DNA from 2 places in the Amycolatopsis sp. NPDC049252 genome. Region 1 is predicted to be linked to the other one. Evidence: riboswitches for the same ligand, from Rfam matches in the RefSeq annotation. Region 1 holds a riboswitch; the other holds the start of a gene.
The links. A riboswitch is a leader RNA that binds a small molecule or an ion and turns the genes downstream of it on or off. The one in region 1 is predicted to bind thiamine pyrophosphate.
Positions count from the first base shown of each region.

Region 1 (4,071 bases):
TCGTCGGTGGAGCCGAGGGCCATCGCGGCAGGTCTCGGCAGGTCGGTTACGCGAAATGTGCCCTTCGGCAGGCCGGGGTAGGCCGCCAGCGGCACGTCGGGCGTGTCGGTCACGAATTCTCCGTTTCTCAAGAGCGGGCGACGAGCTTGATGACGACCACTCGCTGCGCCGGCGACGTGGCGTCCTGACCAGGCGTGGCGAGTTCGTCAAATCCCACGCCGGACGCCGTGATGTCGCCGGCCGGGATTCCCTGGTCGCGAAGCAGCTGCGCGACGGCTTCGGCGCGCTTCGCCGAGGTGTCGCGCGCGCCGGCGGGGTCGCCGTAGCGGGCGCAATAGCCGGTGACGTTGATCCGGGACTTCCCGTGCTTTTCCCGGTACAGCTGGGCGGCTTGCGCGGCCACCGCTGTCGCGGCCGGGCGGTCGATCAGCTCCGCGCTGTCGGGCGCGAACGCCGCCTCGTCGATTCGGGGATCGTCCGTTTTGACCGGCGGCGGTGGGGGCGTGAACGGGATGATCGGCGGGACCACCGAGGCGTTCGGCCAGGCGCCGGTCGTTCCGTTGTCGTGGATCGGGTCGGCGATTTGCGCGCCGAGGTGATCGGCGAGGGTGGTGGTGAACTTTTCGCGCCAAGATTCGGATCGCGGATCGAGCGGCCGCTGTTCCGCGCCCACCGGGGTCAAAAGGACGATGTGTAAATCGACCCCCTGCAGATCCAGATCTTTCAGCGGGGTCTTCAGCACTTCGTCGACGGCCTGCTCGGGATCCGCGCCGGCACTCAGCGACGAGATCGTGAGCGGATCGAGGGAGCCGGTCAGCACTGTGCTCGTCAGCCAGACCTCGGCCTGCCCGGTCCGCGCGGCCTCGTCCGCGGCGGCGTGCAACGCGGCGTACAAGGAAAAGCCCGTCGGACTGACCGCGGCTTTCCCCATGCGTCCGGCGATGTCCTTGACGATCTTGTCGACATTGGACGCCTGCTGCCGGCCGTCGTCGACCTTTCCGTTCCCGCGGTCGAGGTCCAGCCCGATGTCGTTCGCGACGTTAACCGCCTGCTCGCCGACGGCATAGGCGGTGAGTTTGGCGCCGCCGTCCTTACCGGCCTGGCGAAGGCGATCGCGCAACGCGCGCGGCAGGGCGCCGGGGGAATGGGTGGTCTTTTCCGCCAGCCACACCAGATCCGTGTTCTTGCCCGGCTCCGCGACCTGGTTCAGCACGACCACGATCGCGACGAACAGTAGCACCGCGCCGGCGAAGACCGCCATGATGCGAGCGCCCTTGGAGATCGAGCGTTTCGGCGAGGTGGCCGTCTCGTAGTCGTAGATTTTCACGAATCCTCCGTGCGGCCCCTGTTGCCGTTGCTTCGGGGTTCCGCACGGAGGTCGGTGTTCGGCCGAACGCCGTTACTCCGTGCTTTCTACAAATGGCCCGATCGGGTAAACCCGAAGCGGGTGGGATGAAGATCTGATTTCACCAGTAACAAATGTGCGGGTTCGACCGAACCTGTTCTCTCAGATCAGGTGGGACCGCAGTTCCCGCGCCGCCGCAGCCGGATCCTCGGCCTCCGTGATAGCCCGGACCACCACGATCCTCGACGCCCCGGCCGCCAGCACCTCCGGCAACCTCGGCACGTCGATGCCGCCGATGGCGAACCAAGGCCGGGACGGAGCGGCAGCGGCCACCGAACGGACCAGGTCCAGCCCCGGTGCCGAACGCCCCGGCTTGGTCGGCGTCGGCCAGCAGGGGCCTGTGCAGAAGTAGTCCACGCCCGGCTCGGCAGCCGCGGCCGAAGCCTGCGGGACGGAGTGCGTCGAACGGCCGATCACCACCTCGTCGCCGAGGATCCGGCGGGCCAGGGGCACCGGGATGTCGTCCTGGCCCAGGTGCAGCACGTCCGCGCCGACCGCCAGGGCCACGTCCGCTCGGTCGTTCACCGAGAGCAGTGCTCCGTGGCGGGCGCACGCTTCCGCCAGCACCTCCAGGGCCGCGATCTCGCCCGCGGCTTCCAGGGCGCCCGTTTTGTCGCGCAGCTGAATGATGTCGACGCCGCCGGACAGGGCCGCGTCGGCGAACGACGCCAGGTCGCCGCGGGTCGTTCGGGCGTCCGTGCACAGGTACAGGCGCGCGGTGTCGAGGCGGGCGCGGATCTTGTCACCGGAGAGGGCGGGCATAGCGGCGACCGTACCCGGCCGGCCAAAAGCGCCGTTGCCACGAAAGCCATCCGGCGTGACCGTGGTTGGACTGGCAACGAACGGCACAGTAGGGTGAACGGGTCCGCACGGGAGCCCGAGGCAACGGGCTGAGAGGGAGCTGCCGCTCCGACCGTGGAACCTGATCCGGGTCATGCCGGCGCAGGGAGCGTGATCCCATGACGAACACCTTGGCCGTGGTCGGTGCCGGCGTGATCGGCCTGTCCGCGGCGTGGCGGGCGGCCACGCAAGGCCACGCGGTCACCGTCTACGACCCCGAACCCGTGCGCGGCGGTGCGTCCTGGCTGGCCGGCGGCATGCTCGCCCCGGTGACCGAAGCCTGGCCGGGTGAGGAGGACGTCCTCGCCCTCGGCGAAGAGTCGCTGCGCCGCTGGCCCGCTTTCGCGCGCGACCTCGTCGACGAGGGCGTCGACCCGGGCCTGGCCGAGCACGGGACGCTGGTCGTCGCCTTCGACAGCGCCGACGCCGGTCACCTCGACATCCTCGCCGGCTACCTGCACTCCCTCGGCCGCGCGGCCGAACGCCTGACCGGACGCGAGACCAAGCGGCTCGAGCCCGGCGTCGGTTCCGTCCGAAGTGGACTCCACGTGCCCGGCGACCTGGCCGTGGACAACCGGAAACTGCTCAACGCGCTGTACGCGGCGTGCGTCAACCACCAGGTCCGGTTCGTCCGCGAACGCGTCGGAACGATCCCGGACGCCGACGCCGTCGTGCTCGCCGCCGGCGCCTGGACCGGACGGCTCCACCCGCAGCTCGCCGACGCCGTCCGCCCGCTCAAGGGCGAGATCCTCCGCCTCAAGCCCCGCCGCGGCTGCCTGCCGCCGCCGACCCGCACCGTCCGGGCCGTGGTCGAAGGCCGGCCGATCTACCTGGTCCCGCGCGGCGACCAGGAGCTCGTCCTCGGCGCGACGCAGTACGAAGCGGGCTTCGACCAGGCCGTCACCGCGCGCGGTGTCCGTGAGCTGATCGAGGGCGCCGAGCGCGTCTTCCCGGCGATCACCGAGTACGAGCTGGCCGAGACGGCCGCCGGCCTGCGCGCCGGCAGCCGCGACGCGCTGCCGTACCTCGGTGTCCTGGACGACGGCGTCTACGCCGCGACCGGGCACCACCGCAACGGCCTGTTGCTGGCCCCGGTGACCGCGGACGCCGTGGTCGCCTGGCTCGCGGGGGAGAAGCCGCCCGAAGGCGTCGAAGCGGCTTCGCCCGCCCGCCTGTCCCGGAAGGAGCACGTGTGATGGAGATCAAGCTCAACGGCCGGTGGACGGAGTTCCCGGACGACGCCACCGTGGCCGACGTCCTCGACGCCGCCGGCGGACAGCGGCCCGGGATCGCCGTCGCGGTCGACGGCGTCGTCGTCCGCCGGGGCGACTGGGCCACCACCGCCGTGCCCAAGGGCGCGGCGTTCGACGTGCTCACCGCCGTCCAGGGAGGCTGAAGTGGACGAAGCACCGCTCGTCATCGGCACGCACAAGCTGTCGTCACGGCTGATCATCGGCACCGGCGGCGCGGCGAACCTCGCCGTGCTCGAACGCGCGCTGGTCGCGTCCGGCACCGAACTGACCACCGTCGCGATGCGACGCGCCGACGCCGAAGGCGGCTCCGGCGTGCTCGAACTCTTGAAAAGGCTCGGGATCCAGCTGCTGCCGAACACCGCGGGCTGCCGTACGGCGGCCGAAGCGGTGCTCACGGCGCGCTTGGCGCGCGAGGCGCTTGATACCGATCTCATCAAGCTCGAGGTGCACGCGGACGACCGGACGCTGCTCCCGGACCCCGTCGAAACCCTGGACGCGGCCGAGCAGCTGGCCGCCGACGGCTTCACCGTGTTCGTTTACACGAACGACGACCCGGTGCTCGCGCTGCGCCTG
Region 1 covers NZ_JBICSQ010000001.1:416,843-420,913, reverse strand. The annotation lists gene ACGFMK_RS02100 (hypothetical protein) at 1-113, opposite strand, end outside; gene ACGFMK_RS02095 (OmpA family protein) at 128-1,327, opposite strand; gene thiE (thiamine phosphate synthase) at 1,508-2,167, opposite strand; TPP riboswitch at 2,265-2,371, shown strand; gene thiO (glycine oxidase ThiO) at 2,365-3,441, shown strand; gene thiS (sulfur carrier protein ThiS) at 3,441-3,641, shown strand; gene ACGFMK_RS02075 (thiazole synthase) at 3,643-4,071, shown strand, end outside.

Region 2 (4,071 bases), on a different contig from region 1:
GCCGACGACCCACCACTCGCCGCCACGAGGACGTCGTGCGGCACCGGAACCGATCCTGGCGCCTTCCTTGCGCCGCCGCGCCAGCCCGCCGACGACCAGCGCCGCGACGACGGCCGCGAACTGGATCAGCGAAAGCGCCGACGCGCCGGAGAGGTCGAGCAGGTCGACCGTGCGCAGGTAGATCTCGGTCTCGAGCGTCCGGTAGCGCGCGCCGCCGAGGATCAGGACGACACCGAAACTGGTGGCGCAGAACAGGAACACCACGGCCGCGGCGGACGCGATCGCGGGCGCCAGCGCGGGCAGCGTCACCGACCGGAAGGCCCGCCACGGCGACGCGCCCAGCGCCCGCGCGGCGTCGGTGGTCCGCGAGTCCAGCCGGGCCCACAGCCCGGCGACGGTCCGCGCGACGACGGCGACGTTGAAGAACGCGTTGGCCAGCACGATCGGCAGCACCCCGCCGTCCGGCCACAGCGCGCGGAACGCCAGCCCGACCACGACGGTCGGCAGCACGAACGGCACCAGCACGAGCGTCCGGACCAGGCCGACGCCCGGCAATTTCACCCGCGCCAGCAGGAACGCCACCGGCAGCCCGGCCAGCACCGCGACGACCGTCGAGCCGGCCGCGGTGGCCACCGTGAAGGCGGCCAGCTGCCACGTCTGCGCCTCGCCCAGCACGATGTCGAGCCCGCCCGCGGCGAACCCGCGGCCGATGATCGCCAGCACCGGCCAGGCGAAGAACACCACCAGGAAACCGATCGGCGCCACGCCGAGCAATGCCAGGCCGAGGCCGCGAGCCGTCCGAGGTGGGGTTACGACTGCTGCTTTTCGGGGGCTCCGGGTGGCGGAGCCCCCGGACCGGGGCGGAGGCCCGGATGTCACTGCACGAGCGTGCGCCATTCGCCGATCCACTTCTCACGCCCGGCCTGCACCTGGTCCGGGGTCAGCGCCTGCGGTTTCTGCGGCAGCGGCGCGACCTGCGCCCAGCCCGCCGGCAGGTCGACCCCCTGGCGCGTCGGGTAGACGTACATGTTGGCCGCCACGGTCGCCTGGAACTGCTGCGAGAGCAGGAAGTCGACGACCTTGCGCGCGTTCTCCTCCTGCTTGCCGCCGGCCAGCACCCCGGCGTACTCGACCTGTCGGTAGCAGGTGTCGAGCAGCGCCTTCGTCCGTGGCTTCCCGTCGTCACCGACCTCGGCGGCCGGCGACGACGCGTACGACACGACGATCGGCCGCGGCCCCTTGCCGGACGAGCCCGAGAAGTCCTTCGTGTAGGCCTCTTCCCAGCCGCTGACCACCTTGAGCCCGTTGGCCTTCAGCTTAGTCCAGTAGTCCTTCCAGCCGGCTTCGCCGTACTTGGCCACCGTGCCGAGCAGGAAAGCGAGCCCGGGTGACGCCGTCGCCGGGTCCTCGGCGACCAGCAGGTCCTTGTACTTCGGGTCGGCCAGGTCGTCGTACGACTCCGGCGCCGGGATCCCCTTGGCGGTGAAGTAGTTCGTGTCGACGTTGACGCAGACGTCACCGACGTCGACCGCGGACAGCCGGTGCTCCGGGTCGACGGCGTAGCGCTGCGGCCCGCGGTCGGCCTCCGGGCTGGTGTAGGGCTCGAAGACGCCCTCGGCGAGCGCACGCGAGGCGAAGGTCGAGTCGACGCCGTACGCGACGTCGCCGACCGGGTTCGCCTTGGTCAGCACGAGCTTGTTGGTCAGCGAACCGGCGTCGCCCTGCTTGAGCACGGAGATCTTGATGCCCGACTGCTGCTGGAAGGCGTCGAGCACCTCCTGCGGCGCCAGGAAGGAGTCGTGCGTCACGAGGGTGACGGTGGGCGTCTGCTTCGCGTCACCGGAACCGTCCGACAGCGAGCACGCCGCTGTGACGACGCCGACGACGGTGATGGCCGTCGCGGCGCGAACAGCACTGCGTTTCATCTACCCTCCTGCACTTCGCCGGACGAGGAGGGAAAGCCCTCCCTTCGCCGGCATGATCCGGGATCAGGTGCTAACGGTCGCGGGTCACCCCGCCTCTCAGCCCGGCTCACCGGACTCCCGTGGCAACCGTGCAGCGTAGTCCAGGACGTTGGACGATGGAGGCATGACGGAAATCTTGAGCGACGACGAAGCCGACCGGGCCCTGCTCCACGGCTGGGTCCGCACGGGCAAGGTCATCCGGCGCGAGGTGGAGCTCCCGAGCTTCCCGAAGGCGATCGAGGTGGTGGACCGCGTCGCGGTGCTGGCCGAGGCCGCCGACCACCACCCGGACATCGACATCCGCTGGCGCACGCTGACCTTCCACCTCAGCACGCATTCGGCCGGTGGCCTGACGGAGAAGGACTTCGCGCTGGCCAAGCAGATCAACGAGACCCTCGACGGACTGTGATCCCGGCTACTCTGAGTGCACGAAAGCCCGCGTTCGGCGTCTCTCGGTAAAGGACTTCGGACTCGAGAGGCAGAAATGACGCAGGCGATCGTGGTCGGCACAGTGGCATTCGCGACGATGGTGGCGGCGGCCGGCGGGGTGCTCTGGTTCACCGTCCGCAGCCACCGTCACTCGGACGGCTGAGTGCCGTTTCCGCTGGTCAGCAGCATGATCGGGTGAGCTTCGTCACAGCTGTTAACACTCGGCATGGTCAACGCGCTGAACCCGCGGAAGCATCGGCCCGCCCGTAGGGAAATCGCCATGAACAGCACCCCCGCCACCGCCGCCCTGACCGCCACCCAGCGCGCCTGGATCAACGCCCTCGCGCCCGCGGTCGTCCTGATCGCGATCGCGCTGATGGGCCTCCTCGGCTAGTCCGCCCGGTCGTAGGCCTGCCGGGCTTCGAGCAGGCTCGGCAGGTACTCCTCGGCCCATTCGCGGCAGCGTTCCATGGGCTCGAACAGCGTCCGGCCCAGGTCGGTCAGCGCGTACTCGACGCGCGGCGGGTTCTCGTCGTAGGACTTGCGGGTGATCATCCCGTCGCGCTCCAGGGACCGCAGCGTCTCGGTGAGCACCTTCGGACTGACGTTTCGAAGCGGCACCCGCAGCTCGGAGAAGCGGCGTGGCCCGTCCTTCAGGCAGATGACCACCATCCCGCCCCACTTGTCCCCGATCCGGAACGGCGTTTCGGCGGACGGGCATTGCGGCGCGAAGAGATCAGCGGTCAGCGGCTCCACCAAGCCGACGTTAGGCCACGCCGTCGACGAGCAGCAACCGCCGCCGCAGCGCGGTCTTACTGAGCTCCAGTGCCTCGGCGTACTCGGCGGAGGCGTACCAGCGTTCGGCGGTCTTCCGGTCGGGGAACTCGACGACGACCACACGCTGGCGTTCGTCGAAAGTGCCTTCGAGGACCGCGGGCGCCGCGCCCCGGACGACGTAGCGCCCGTCGTACCGGGCGATCGATTCCTGGGCGAGTTCGCGGTACCGCTGTCCGTGCACTTCGTCGAGGATTTCGACCTCGGAGATGACGTAGACGCTCACGACTCCGAGGGTGGCAGAACGCCGGGTCCCTCACGTGGTGCCGTCACTACCCGGATGTCCTCGGGCGGCGGGAACTCGGCCGGGGTCTCGTCGCCCACGCTCCAGTATTCGAGCCCGGACAGGCGCCCTTCGTCGGCGAACACGATGAGCCCGCCGTCCGCGACGTCGACCTCCACCGCGACCCGGTCCTCGATGCCGGCGACGGGTGCTGTTTCGTCCACCGCCAGGTCGATCGTGGGACACCCGCAGGCACAGCGGCCGGTCACCCGGGCCGTGTGCGCCTGGATGCGAAGCTCCGCCGCGCCGGGAAAGTCCTTGCCCAGCAACAGGTCCAAGACCGCTCTCTCGCGCGGAGTGAGCGCCCGGCGTTCGGCGGTCAATAGCGTGACATGTTCGGGATCGCCTTTTCGGCGACCTCGATGAGGGCCTCGACCTTCACGACGTCGGAGGTCACGTCCTCCACGGTCACCGCGGGCGCCTCCGACGACCGGTAGGCGACTTCGTTGCGCCGGGCCCGCATCCGGTTGAAGGGCCGCAAAACCGGCCCCAGCGGCGGATCCAGCTGAGCGAGAACCGCTTCGTAGACGGTGACGTGCCCGCCCCGGCTCGTCACCCGCA
Region 2 covers NZ_JBICSQ010000025.1:83,064-87,134, reverse strand. The annotation lists gene ACGFMK_RS25500 (ABC transporter permease) at 1-765, opposite strand, end outside; gene ACGFMK_RS25495 (thiamine ABC transporter substrate binding subunit) at 876-1,925, opposite strand; TPP riboswitch at 1,947-2,056, opposite strand; gene ACGFMK_RS25490 (4a-hydroxytetrahydrobiopterin dehydratase) at 2,089-2,373, shown strand; gene ACGFMK_RS25485 (winged helix-turn-helix transcriptional regulator) at 2,784-3,152, opposite strand; gene ACGFMK_RS25480 (DUF1330 domain-containing protein) at 3,160-3,453, opposite strand; gene ACGFMK_RS25475 (hypothetical protein) at 3,450-3,788, opposite strand; gene ACGFMK_RS25470 (hypothetical protein) at 3,830-4,071, opposite strand, start outside.
Region 2: another riboswitch for thiamine pyrophosphate. It lies ahead of ACGFMK_RS25495 (thiamine ABC transporter substrate binding subunit); the one in region 1 lies ahead of thiO (glycine oxidase ThiO).